Regions from separate parts of the Rhodococcus sp. 5G237 genome, predicted to be linked through region 1. Evidence: riboswitches for the same ligand, from Rfam matches in the RefSeq annotation. Region 1 holds a riboswitch; the other holds the start of a gene.
What was found. A riboswitch is a leader RNA that binds a small molecule or an ion and turns the genes downstream of it on or off. The one in region 1 is predicted to bind S-adenosylmethionine.

Region 1 (5,292 bases):
CTCCGTCGGCGACCTTCGTGAACTTGGGGACCATCAGCACGGTCGACGCCTCGACGTCCTTGCCGATGTCGGCGCCGAGCAATCGGAGCCAGATCGGGGTGAGCATCGACGCGTAGAGCGGGAACAGGAAGGTGCGCGAGGAATCCATGAGGCGCTCGGTGAACCACACCTGCCAGCCCACGCGGCTGCGCACGGGATGCCAGCCCTCTGTCATCCCGACGGCGAGCAGTCGCACCGCCATCAGGGTGAGCAGGGCGAAGACGAACATCGTCAGCAGCGCCGCGACGGGCAGCATCGCCAGGGAGTGCACCACGGCGTCGGAGACGGTGGGGGTGTCGTGCACCCACCACACGAGCAGCGCGACCCCGGCGGCGATCGAGACGACGGGCAGGCCGCCGAGCAGGATCGACGACAGCGCGTAGACCGGCACCCACCTGTCGCCCCGCGGCGGAGTCGCGGCGGGCCACGGCCGGTCGGCCTTGCCGGCCTTGCGGGCGGGGGAACCCGACCAGTTCTGCCCGGCCTTCACGCGACCGAACACCGCGGATCCGGCCTCCACTTCGGCGTTCTTACCGATCCGCGCACCGGGGGCCAGGAACGATCGGGCGCCCACCGTGGCACCGGCACCGATCCGGATGCTTCCGATGTGGACGACGTCGCCGTCCACCCAGTAGCCACCGAGATCCACCTCCGGCTCGACGGCACAACCGTCGCCGAGTTCGAGGAGGCCGGTGACGGGCGGAAGACTGTGCAGGTCGACGTCGCGGCCCACCTTCGCTCCCAGCGCCCGCGCGTACTGGCGCATCCAGGGAGCGCTCGAGATGTTCACGGCACCCACGGCCTCGGACAGTCGCAGGGCCGTCCACAGCCGGAGGTGGACGCTCCCGCCGCGGGGGTAGCTTCCGGGCTTCATGCCGCGCAGGAGCAGACGCGAACCCGCGACGGAGATCGCCATGCGTCCGACGGGCGTGAGGAACAGCAGGACACCGAACGCGACCCACCACCACGACAGGGTGACGGTCCACGGCACGTCCACGACGAACGCGACGACGTTGTTCAGGATCGCCAGCCACGTCACCCACTGCAGTCCGGTGAGGGTGGTGAGGACGGCGGTCACCGCGATCTGCCCGAGCTGGGCTAGTCGCGGCACCGGCATCACCTCACGCGGTGTCGCCGCTTCCGTCGGCGCGAGTTCGTCGAGATAGACGGCGAGCGATCCGAGCCTCGGGTGGTCGTACAGTTCCGCGACCGTCATCTCCGGATACCGGCTCCGCAGCGCCGTGACGAGTTGCGCCGCCGCGAGGGAACCACCGCCGAGTTCGAAGAAGTCGTCGTCGACGCCCTCGATCCGGGCGCCGAGGATGTCGGTCCACAGTTCGGCGACCCATTCGGCGGTGGGATCGAGACCGAGTGCTTCCACCGAGTCGGCATCGGCGCCGGGCAGCGGCCACGGCAGGGCGTTGCGGTCGACCTTGCCGGACGTGCGGGTGGGCAGTTCGTCGACGAGCGCGAGTCGCGGGACGAGCGCGGCCGGGAGTTGTTCGGACAGCAGGTCGTGGGCCGACGCGATGTCGAAGTCCGGATCGGTGGAGGCGATGTATCCCACGAGGATCGAATGCCCCGCGACCGTCTTGCGGACCGCGCACGCGCCGCCCGCCACACCGGGCAGGTTCTGCAGCGCGTTGTCGACCTCGCCGAGTTCGATGCGGCGGCCACCGATCTTGACCTGGTCGTCGGCGCGCCCCTGGAACAGCAGGCCGGCGCGGTCGAGCGTCACGAGATCACCGCTGCGGTAGGCGCGGTCCCAGCCGAGAGTGGGCATGGGAGCGTACTTCTCGGCGTCCTTCGCCGGATCGAGGTAGCGCGCGAGACCGACACCGCCGATGACGAGTTCACCGGTCGCGCCCTCCTCGACGGGGTTGCCGTCGGCGTCCACGACGGCGAGATCCCATCCGTCGAGGGGCAGGCCGATGCGGACCGGTCCGGTGCCGTCCATCAGCGACGCGCAGGCCACGACGGTCGCCTCGGTGGGTCCGTAGGTGTTCCACACCTCGCGTCCCGGAACGGCGAGACGTTCGACGAGATCGGGTGGGCAGGCCTCGCCCCCGAAGATGAGCAGACGCACCGCCTCGAGGGCTTCGGCCGGCCACATCGCCGCGAGGGTGGGCACCGTGGAGACGACGTTGATGTTGCGCGAGACGAGCCACGGCCCGAGATCCATGCCGGAGCGGACCAGCGCGCGGGGCGCCGGAACCAGACAGGCGCCGTGCCGCCACGCGAGCCACATCTCCTCGCACGAGGCGTCGAACGCTACCGACAGGCCGGCCAGGACCCGGTCGCCGGGACCGAGCGGCGCCCCCTGGCAGAACATCCGTGCTTCCGCGTCGACGAAGGCCGCCGCGTTGCGGTGGGTGACGGCGACACCCTTCGGTGTCCCGGTCGAACCGGAGGTGAAGATGATCCACGCGTCGTCGTCGAGGTTCGGACCCCGTACCACCGGGGTGCCCGACGGTGCGGCCGTGCCCGGTCCGATGCCCTCGTCGGTGACGATGGCGGTGACCTGCGCTTCCGAGAACACGAGTTCGGCCCGCTCGTCGGGATCGTCGGCGTCGACGGGGACGTACGCGGCGCCCGCGGCGAGAATGGAGAGAATCGTCACATACAGGTCGCTGCGCCCGGAGGTCATGCGCACCCCGACCCTGTCGCCGGCCCCGACACCCGCGTCGTTCAGCGCATACGCACCCGCGATCACCGCCTCGGCCAGTTCGGCGTATTCGAGGACCGTCGAGCCGTCGTCGATCGCGGGGGCGTCGGGATGTGCTTCGGCAGTGCTCCGCAGCAGGTCGACGAGGGTGCGGGCGGGTGGAGCGTGCGACGCGCGGAGGAACTCGTCCGGGATGGGGGACCGGCCGACGGGGGTCGAGGTTATGGCTGGCAACTCCGCGGGTCCTTCTGCTCGATGGTGCTTCCGGTTATCTCACGTCCGGGTGGACGGCAGGTGAACGTTCGGCGCGCAGAACGCGTGTCGGCGTCGTGCGGTGCCGGGCGACGCGGAGCGGTGCGGGGTTGACACGGCTCGGTCGTCCTGCCATTCTCTTCGCCAGGTCATGAGTACCAGCGTCAAGCCCCGGCTAGCTGGTCGGCAACCCTCCAACCGCGGTGGGGTGCTCCGGGTGACGACCGGGCCGTGAATCCACTACCGGACACGGCAAGCGCGGACTCCGCCGGCGACGAGAATTCTCCGTCGTAGGCGTCACCGGCGGGTCCCCGAGTACACGAGGGATTTGTCATGACTGCTGTAGCCGCCACCACCTGCATCGCTCCGTTCGCCACCGTTTCCGGCTGTGACGTGCAGGTTCCGCTCGTCCAGGGTGGTACCTGCACCTACGCGAACTTCGACTACGCGGCGAGCGCACCGGCGCTGTCCGCCGTCACCGACCGCATCACGGAGCTGCTGCCCTTCTACGCGAGCGTGCACCGCGGCGCCGGATACGCCTCGCGGATCAGCACCACCGCCTACGAGGACGCCCGCACGTCCGTCTCGCGCTTCGTCGGCGCGGCCGACGACCAGGTCGTCGTCTTCACGCGCAACACCACCGATTCGCTGAACCTGCTCGCGAGTGCGGTGCCCGGCGATGTCGTCGTGCTCGACATCGAGCATCACGCGAATCTGCTGCCCTGGAAGAATTCTCGCATCGTCGAGGCCGCGGACACCGTCTCCGAGACGGTGTGGCGCCTCGCGGTCGAACTCCAGCGCGCCCCCGCGGCCCTGCTCGCCGTCACCGGTGCTTCCAACGTCACCGGTGAGGTCCTGCCGATCGCCGAACTCGCCGAGCTCGCACACGCTTCCGGCGCCCGGATCCTCGTCGACGGTGCGCAGCTCGTGCCCCACCGCCGTGTCGATCTCGCCGAGCTCGGTGTGGACTACCTCGCGTTCTCCGGCCACAAGCTGTACGCGCCGTTCGGTGCGGGAGCGCTCGTCGGCCGCCGAGACTGGCTCGACGCCGCCGAGCCGTATCTCGCCGGTGGCGGCGCGGTGCGCGAGGTGCGCCTCGATCACACCGAATGGGCCTGCGCCCCTGCACGTCACGAGGCCGGCACCCCCAACGTGCTCGGTGTCGCCGCTCTTGCCGCCGCGTGCGATGCGCTCGCCGGTTTCGACTCCGACGCGGTGACCCGTCACGAGGAGGCCCTGTGCGCCCTGCTCGTCGACGGTCTGCAGACCATCGACGGTGTGGAAGTGCTTCGGCTGTGGAACGATTCGGCCGACAGCGTCGGCATCGTCACCTTCACGGTCGACGGTTACGAGCCCGGCCACGTCGCCTCCTATCTGTCCGCCGAGCACGGCATCGGCGTCCGTGACGGACGTTTCTGCGCCCACCCGCTGCTCGCGCGGGTCGGTCGCGCCGGCGGTGCCGTCCGGGCGTCGCTCGGGCTCGGCAGCTCGTCCGCTGACGTCGAGCGGCTCCTCGGAGCGCTCCGGTCGCTGGTCGAGAGCGGGCCGACGTGGGTGCACGCGAAGACCGACGGCGTGTGGAATCCCTCGCCGGAGACGCGTCCCGGTCTCGGGGCGACCGATGGCGACGCATCTCCGTGCGTCTAGCGGTCGACAATTCCCCACAGGATAAGTAGGGTAATTCGCATGGAACGGACGAGGGCGATCGCTGCGGCACGCTGGTGCCGTCGCCATGTCGACCTCTGCCGTACGGCATCGGGAATCTGTCCGGACTGAAGGTCTTCTCCTCACAGTCTTCCGGCTCACAGGCCGATCCCTCCGTGCCGCTCCGCGGCCCGTACCGAGAGGCACCCCATGTCCGTCGCATCCACCGTCACCCCTGGATCCGCAGATCCGGCCACCGCAGACCCGGCCGTCGTCGAGTCCGAAACCGTCCGGCCGTTGCGTGTCGCCGTCGAACTCGCCGGTCACTCCGGGCCCGACTACTGGGCCGACCTGACCCTGGGGCGTGCCGGCGACCCGCCGCTCGACCTCAGCGCCGATGCATCCAACGTCGTGCGGGTGCGTGCCGCCGACCTGCGTGAGGCCGGGAAACTGCGCGACCGCATCCGCGCGGAGGCCGCCGGGGAGGGGCGCGATCCCGATTCGGTCACGGTGCTCGTCGACGTCGAGGTCGTCCTCGCCTCCGATGCCCGCACCGCCCGCACCCGGCGCACCCGCCCGGAATCGACTCGCGGGGAGGCCGGCACGCTGTCTTATGTCGGAACGCCGCACGGTCTCGCCGGGTTGATCGCCGACATCCATGCCGTGCAGGTCGCCGACGGCGTCACGCTGAT
Region 2 (5,292 bases), on a different contig from region 1:
TCGGTCTGCTGCTGACCCGTCGTTCGGAGAACGCGACGGTCACCCTCTGCCACACCGGCACCCGTGATCTCGCTGCAGAGGTGCGTCGCGCCGACATCATCGTCGCAGCCGCAGGTGTTCCCGGCCTGGTGACGGCGGACATGGTCAAGCCCGGCGCCGCGGTGCTGGACGTGGGTGTCTCCCGCACTGAGGACGGACTGCGCGGCGACGTCGCCGCCGACGTGCGCGAGGTCGCGGGCTTCGTGTCCCCGAACCCCGGTGGCGTCGGACCGCTGACCCGCGCCTTCCTTCTGACCAACGTCGTGGAGCGGGCCGAGCAGCTCGCGTCCCGATAAGCGGGTCGACGACCCCGGGAGACGAGATGGCTCAGGCTCTGCGATTCACGCGTCTGAACCTGCCGCTGCTCGCGGTCACCCTGGTGATCGCGGCAGCGGTGATCCTGGTGATCGCCGACCGGTGGCGACGCGGAGCGTTCGTCTTCGGCGGCGCCACCATCCTCGCCGGCCTGTTCCGCTGGGCTCTCGACGAGGACAAGGTCGGTGTCCTCGCGGTACGCGGCAAGACGTTCGATGTCGTCTCGATGATGGTCGTCGGCGGAATCGTCGTGGCGCTCGCCGCGTCGATCGACCCGCTGGGAACCGACTAGCCCTCGGCGAGCTTCATCAGTTCGACGAGGAGCTTCGCGACCTCGTCGGCCTCGGTGAGGAATCCGTCGTGCCCGTCGCGGGAGACGAGCACACGCAGGTCGCCCGATCCCGGGAGCAGATCCGCGATCTCCTGCTGCAGGCGCAGCGGATACAGCCGGTCGGAGTCGACGCCGGCGACGATCGTCGGGACCGGGGTGGACGCGAGTGCGGCCTCGACGCCGCCGCGTCCGCGCCCGACGTCGTGCCGGTTCATCACGTCGGACAACACCACATAGGTACCGGGATCGAAGCGCGCGACGAGCTTGCGCGCCTGGTGCTCGAGATAGCTCTGCACGGCGTACCGGCCGCCGCGCCACGGGTCCTCGTCGTCCTGGGGGAGATTCCCGAAGCGCGTGTCGAGTTCGAGTTCGGTCCGGTAGGTGAGGTGCGCGATGGTCCGGGCGATGGCGAGCCCGGCTTCGGGACGCCGCCCCGTGCCGTAGTAGTCGCCGCCCTGCCAGTCGGGGTCGGCCGTGATGGCCGCCATCTGCGCGCTCTGGGTGCCGATCTGGTCGGCGGTCGCGCGGGCACCGGTGGCGAGGACGAGCGACGCCCGCACCCGCTCCGGGTACGCGATGATCCACTCGAGGGTGCGCATGCCGCCCATCGATCCGCCGGTCACGGCGGCGAGGACGTCGATACCGAGCTTGTCGAGCAGCGCCACCTCGGCCGCCACCTGGTCGCGCACGGTGATCAGCGGGAAGCGGGATCCCCAGGCCTTGCCGTCGGGTGCGGTGCTGCCGGGGCCGGTGGAGCCGCGGCACCCGCCGAGGATGTTCGTCGAGACCACGCACCAGCGATCGGTGTCGATCGGAGCGCCCGGGCCGACCATGCCCGACCACCAACCGGGGGACGGATGGTCCGGTCCGGCGGGGCCGGTGACGTGCGAGTCGCCGGTGAGGGCGTGTTCGACGAGCACCACGTTGTCGCGGGCGGGGGACAGTTCGCCCCACCTCTGCACGGCGATCGTGACGTTCGGCAGCGTCTCGCCGCTCTCGAGCGCGAGATCGCCGATGTCGATGGTGTCGAGGCGTCCGTCCGACGGGGGCAGTTCGACGCGACGCCGCTCGGTGCCCGCCGTCAAGAGATGACCGCCTCGAGGCTCGCGGTGGGCTGGCAGCGCCGGCTGCGGATGTCGGTCATCGTGTCCTTCCGGCGGTGATGGGAGGTGTGATCGTGGCTTGCGTGCGACAGCACATCATCATCTCAGTCCTCCCGACAACAGGCTTGTCGGTGGGGTTCCACCGACCGTGTCATCACCCGGAGCACCCCACCCCGGTCGGAGGGTTGCCGGCCAGCAAGCCGGGGCTTGACGCTGGCACTCATGACTTTCCCGGCAGTCTAGCGACTCTCCGTCGCAGGGTCCTATGCACCCTCTGAACATCCCTGACCAGCAGGAAAGTTACCGGTCGGTAGGGCGTGGGGGTGGGACGAGGCGCTTTGCGGTCATCGGCAATAGCAGTACGCTTGTCATGTTTGGCCGCGGTCCAGGACGTGGACACGGCCATGCTCGCTGCTCGCGAGCCGACGGCGATCGCACCCACAAAGTGCGGTCGATTGGGGACCTACAGAAACGTCCTAGGAGGACACGAAGCGCATATGTCCAAGATCAAGGTTGAAGGTAAGGTCGTCGAACTCGACGGCGACGAGATGACCCGCATCATCTGGCAGTTCATCAAGGACAAGCTGATCCACCCGTACCTGGACGTGGATCTCGAGTACTACGACCTCGGCGTGGAACACCGCGACGCCACCGACGACCAGGTGACGGTCGACGCGGCGAACGCCATCAAGAAGCACAACGTCGGCGTCAAGTGCGCCACCATCACCCCCGACGAAGCGCGTGTCGAGGAATTCGGTCTGAAGAAGATGTGGCGGTCGCCCAACGGCACCATCCGTAACATCCTCGGCGGCACCATCTTCCGCGCGCCCATCATCATCTCGAACGTACCGCGTCTGGTGCCGGGCTGGACCAAGCCCGTCGTCGTCGGCCGTCACGCGTTCGGCGATCAGTACCGCGCCACCGACTTCAAGGTCGACCGCCCGGGCACCGTCACCATCACCTTCACGCCCGAGGACGGCAGCGAGCCGATCCAGCACGAGGTCTGCCGGATCCCCGAGGACGGCGGCGTCGTGATGGGTATGTACAACTACAAGAAGTCCATCCAGGACTTCGCGCGTGCATCCTTCTCCTACGGCCTGCAGCGCAACTACCCGGTCTACCTGTCGACCAAGAACACGATCCTGAAGGCCTACGACGGCATGTTCAAGGACGAGTTCCAGCGGATCTTCGACGAGGAGTTCAAGACCGAGTTCGAGGCCGCCGGTCTCACCTACGAGCACCGCCTCATCGACGACATGGTCGCATCGTCCCTCAAGTGGGAGGGCGGCTACGTCTGGGCCTGCAAGAACTACGACGGCGACGTCCAGTCCGACACCGTCGCGCAGGGCTACGGCTCGCTGGGTCTGATGACCTCCGTCCTGATGACCCCGGACGGCAAGACCGTCGAAGCGGAGGCCGCACACGGCACCGTCACCCGGCACTACCGTCAGCACCAGCAGGGCAAGCCGACGTCGACCAACCCGATCGCGTCGATCTTCGCCTGGACCCGCGGACTCGAGCACCGCGGCAAGCTGGACAACACCCCCGAGGTCATCGAGTTCGCGCAGCAGCTCGAGGACGTCGTCATCAAGACCGTCGAAGCCGGTCAGATGACCAAGGACCTCGCACTGCTCGTCGGCCCCGAGCAGGGCTGGCTGACCACCGAGGAGTTCCTCGCCGCACTCGACGAGAACCTGCAGAAGGCTCGCGCCTGATCTTCCGCTCCGTTCTCGACAGCATGTACACGGGACGCCCGAATCGGGCGTCCCGTGTCGTGTTTCCCGAGCACTCCCGGCACCGGCTACCGTTTCGTGTACCACTGTCAGTCGCATCACCGTAGGGCCCGGGAGGAGGACGGCCGTGACCACCACTGCCACCGACTCCGAAGGCCGCGGCGGAGCGCACGCCCGCCGACGGTTCTGGACGCGGGTGTGGATGCTGATGTTCGGCTCGGCGCTGGCCTACCTGCCGGTCGCCCTCGCCCCCAACCTGATCCATGCGATCGCCCGCCGCACCGACGAACTGGCCTACGACCGGTCCACGCCGGTGCGCAGCGGCGTGCTCACCACCCTCACGATGGGTGAGGCCGCCGCCGTCCTCGGGGTGCTCGCCGCCCTCGTCATTGCGCTCAATCTCATCGCGTGGTCGCTCGGCCCCGCCATCACCGCCGAGGGTTCGTCCCGATCGACCGAGGCGCTGCGCCTCGAACACCTCGAATTGTGCGGGTCGGTGTTCGGCGTCGGGGCGACGATGACCTTCGTCGCTGCGCTGCTCGACGGCCTCCCGCACTCCGTGGATCTGGCGGCGCTGCTGCTGTTCCCGGCGGTCTTCGTGATCGTGGTGCTCAGCCAGGATCTGTTCCTCGCGACCCAGCGCGGCGTCGGTGCCCGCCGTCGTCTGCGCCGGGAGGCGTCACTGCTGCGCCGACGCGAACTGCTCGCCACGGCGGCGAGGCTGCGACCGGACGACCCGCGGGTCGCCGGCCACCCCTTCGCGGCGCTCGCCATCGAACTCGCGGTCCTGGCCGTCGTCACGGTGGTGACGGGGCTCCTCATGATCGTGGTGTTCGACGACGAGTCGGGTTCCGGGCCCCTCCTGGACTCCTCGGACGTCGCTTTCGTGGTGGTCACGTCCGCGATCACGATGTTCACGGCTGTCGTCCTCGTGCTGTGGACGGTCCGCTGCTGGTTGCTCCGCCGATACGTCGGCGCGGTCCTGGCCGCGGCCCTGGGTGGCACCCTCTACGTCGTGGTCGGTGCGGGAATCGTGTGGGCGGCACTCGACGAGGACGCCGTCGCCGAGGCGATCGCCTCCGCCGCCGTCCTGTACGCCTGGATAGTGCTGCCGGCCGCCGTCCTGCTCCTCGGCACCGTCGGGGTCGGCCGTCGGGGTCGGTTCCCGGGTGTCATCGCCGCCCTGCGCGCCGCGGTGTTGCGCGAGCGGTACCGGGTGCGGCGCGCCGAGCTCGACGGTGGCCGGAGGAACGGTCGAGCGGAGGGGTCCGTCCCGCCGCTCCGTCATCTGATCGTGCGGGCGCGCACCGTCGCCCGTGTCGCTCCGGCGGACCGGACATGACGACGGGGACGTCCTCCTCGGAGGACGTCCCCGTCGATCCACTCGTCTACCGGTGTGCGCCCACCGGTTCGGGCTCCGTTGCCCGCTGCCGCTCCGTCTGCTCGGTCAGCAGGTGGCCGAACAGACCCCCGGCGCGCAGCCATTCCCACTCGAGGGGAGTGTCGATCCGACAGAGCGCCGTGCCCTCCCACGCGATCTCGCCCGCACGGCGGACCCGGACGGTGATCTCGGTGGTCGATCCGAGATCGGCCAGTCCGATCAGGTCGATATCCTCACTGCCGTCGAAGGTCTCCGGGGTGGGTCCCTGCCACTGGATCGGCAGGACGCCCATCGCGACCAGATTGGTGCGATGGATGCGTTCGAAGCTACGGGCGAGGACCGCGCGGATGCCGAGCAGCCGAGTGACCTTCGCGGCCCAGTCCCGCGCCG

Region 2: another riboswitch for S-adenosylmethionine. It lies ahead of metX (homoserine O-acetyltransferase MetX); the one in region 1 lies ahead of ACWPOC_RS03410 (aminotransferase class V-fold PLP-dependent enzyme).

Annotation. Positions count from the first base shown of each region.
Region 1 covers NZ_JBSNCD010000002.1:15,677-20,968, forward strand. The annotation lists gene ACWPOC_RS03405 (Pls/PosA family non-ribosomal peptide synthetase) at 1-2,938, opposite strand, end outside; SAM riboswitch class IV at 3,104-3,221, shown strand; gene ACWPOC_RS03410 (aminotransferase class V-fold PLP-dependent enzyme) at 3,290-4,603, shown strand; gene ACWPOC_RS03415 (hypothetical protein) at 4,811-5,292, shown strand, end outside.
Region 2 covers NZ_JBSNCD010000008.1:133,245-138,536, forward strand. The annotation lists gene ACWPOC_RS19730 (bifunctional methylenetetrahydrofolate dehydrogenase/methenyltetrahydrofolate cyclohydrolase) at 1-335, shown strand, start outside; gene ACWPOC_RS19735 (DUF3017 domain-containing protein) at 362-646, shown strand; gene metX (homoserine O-acetyltransferase MetX) at 643-1,770, opposite strand; SAM riboswitch class IV at 1,905-2,016, opposite strand; gene ACWPOC_RS19745 (NADP-dependent isocitrate dehydrogenase) at 2,286-3,503, shown strand; gene ACWPOC_RS19750 (hypothetical protein) at 3,649-4,863, shown strand; gene acnA (aconitate hydratase) at 4,910-5,292, opposite strand, start outside.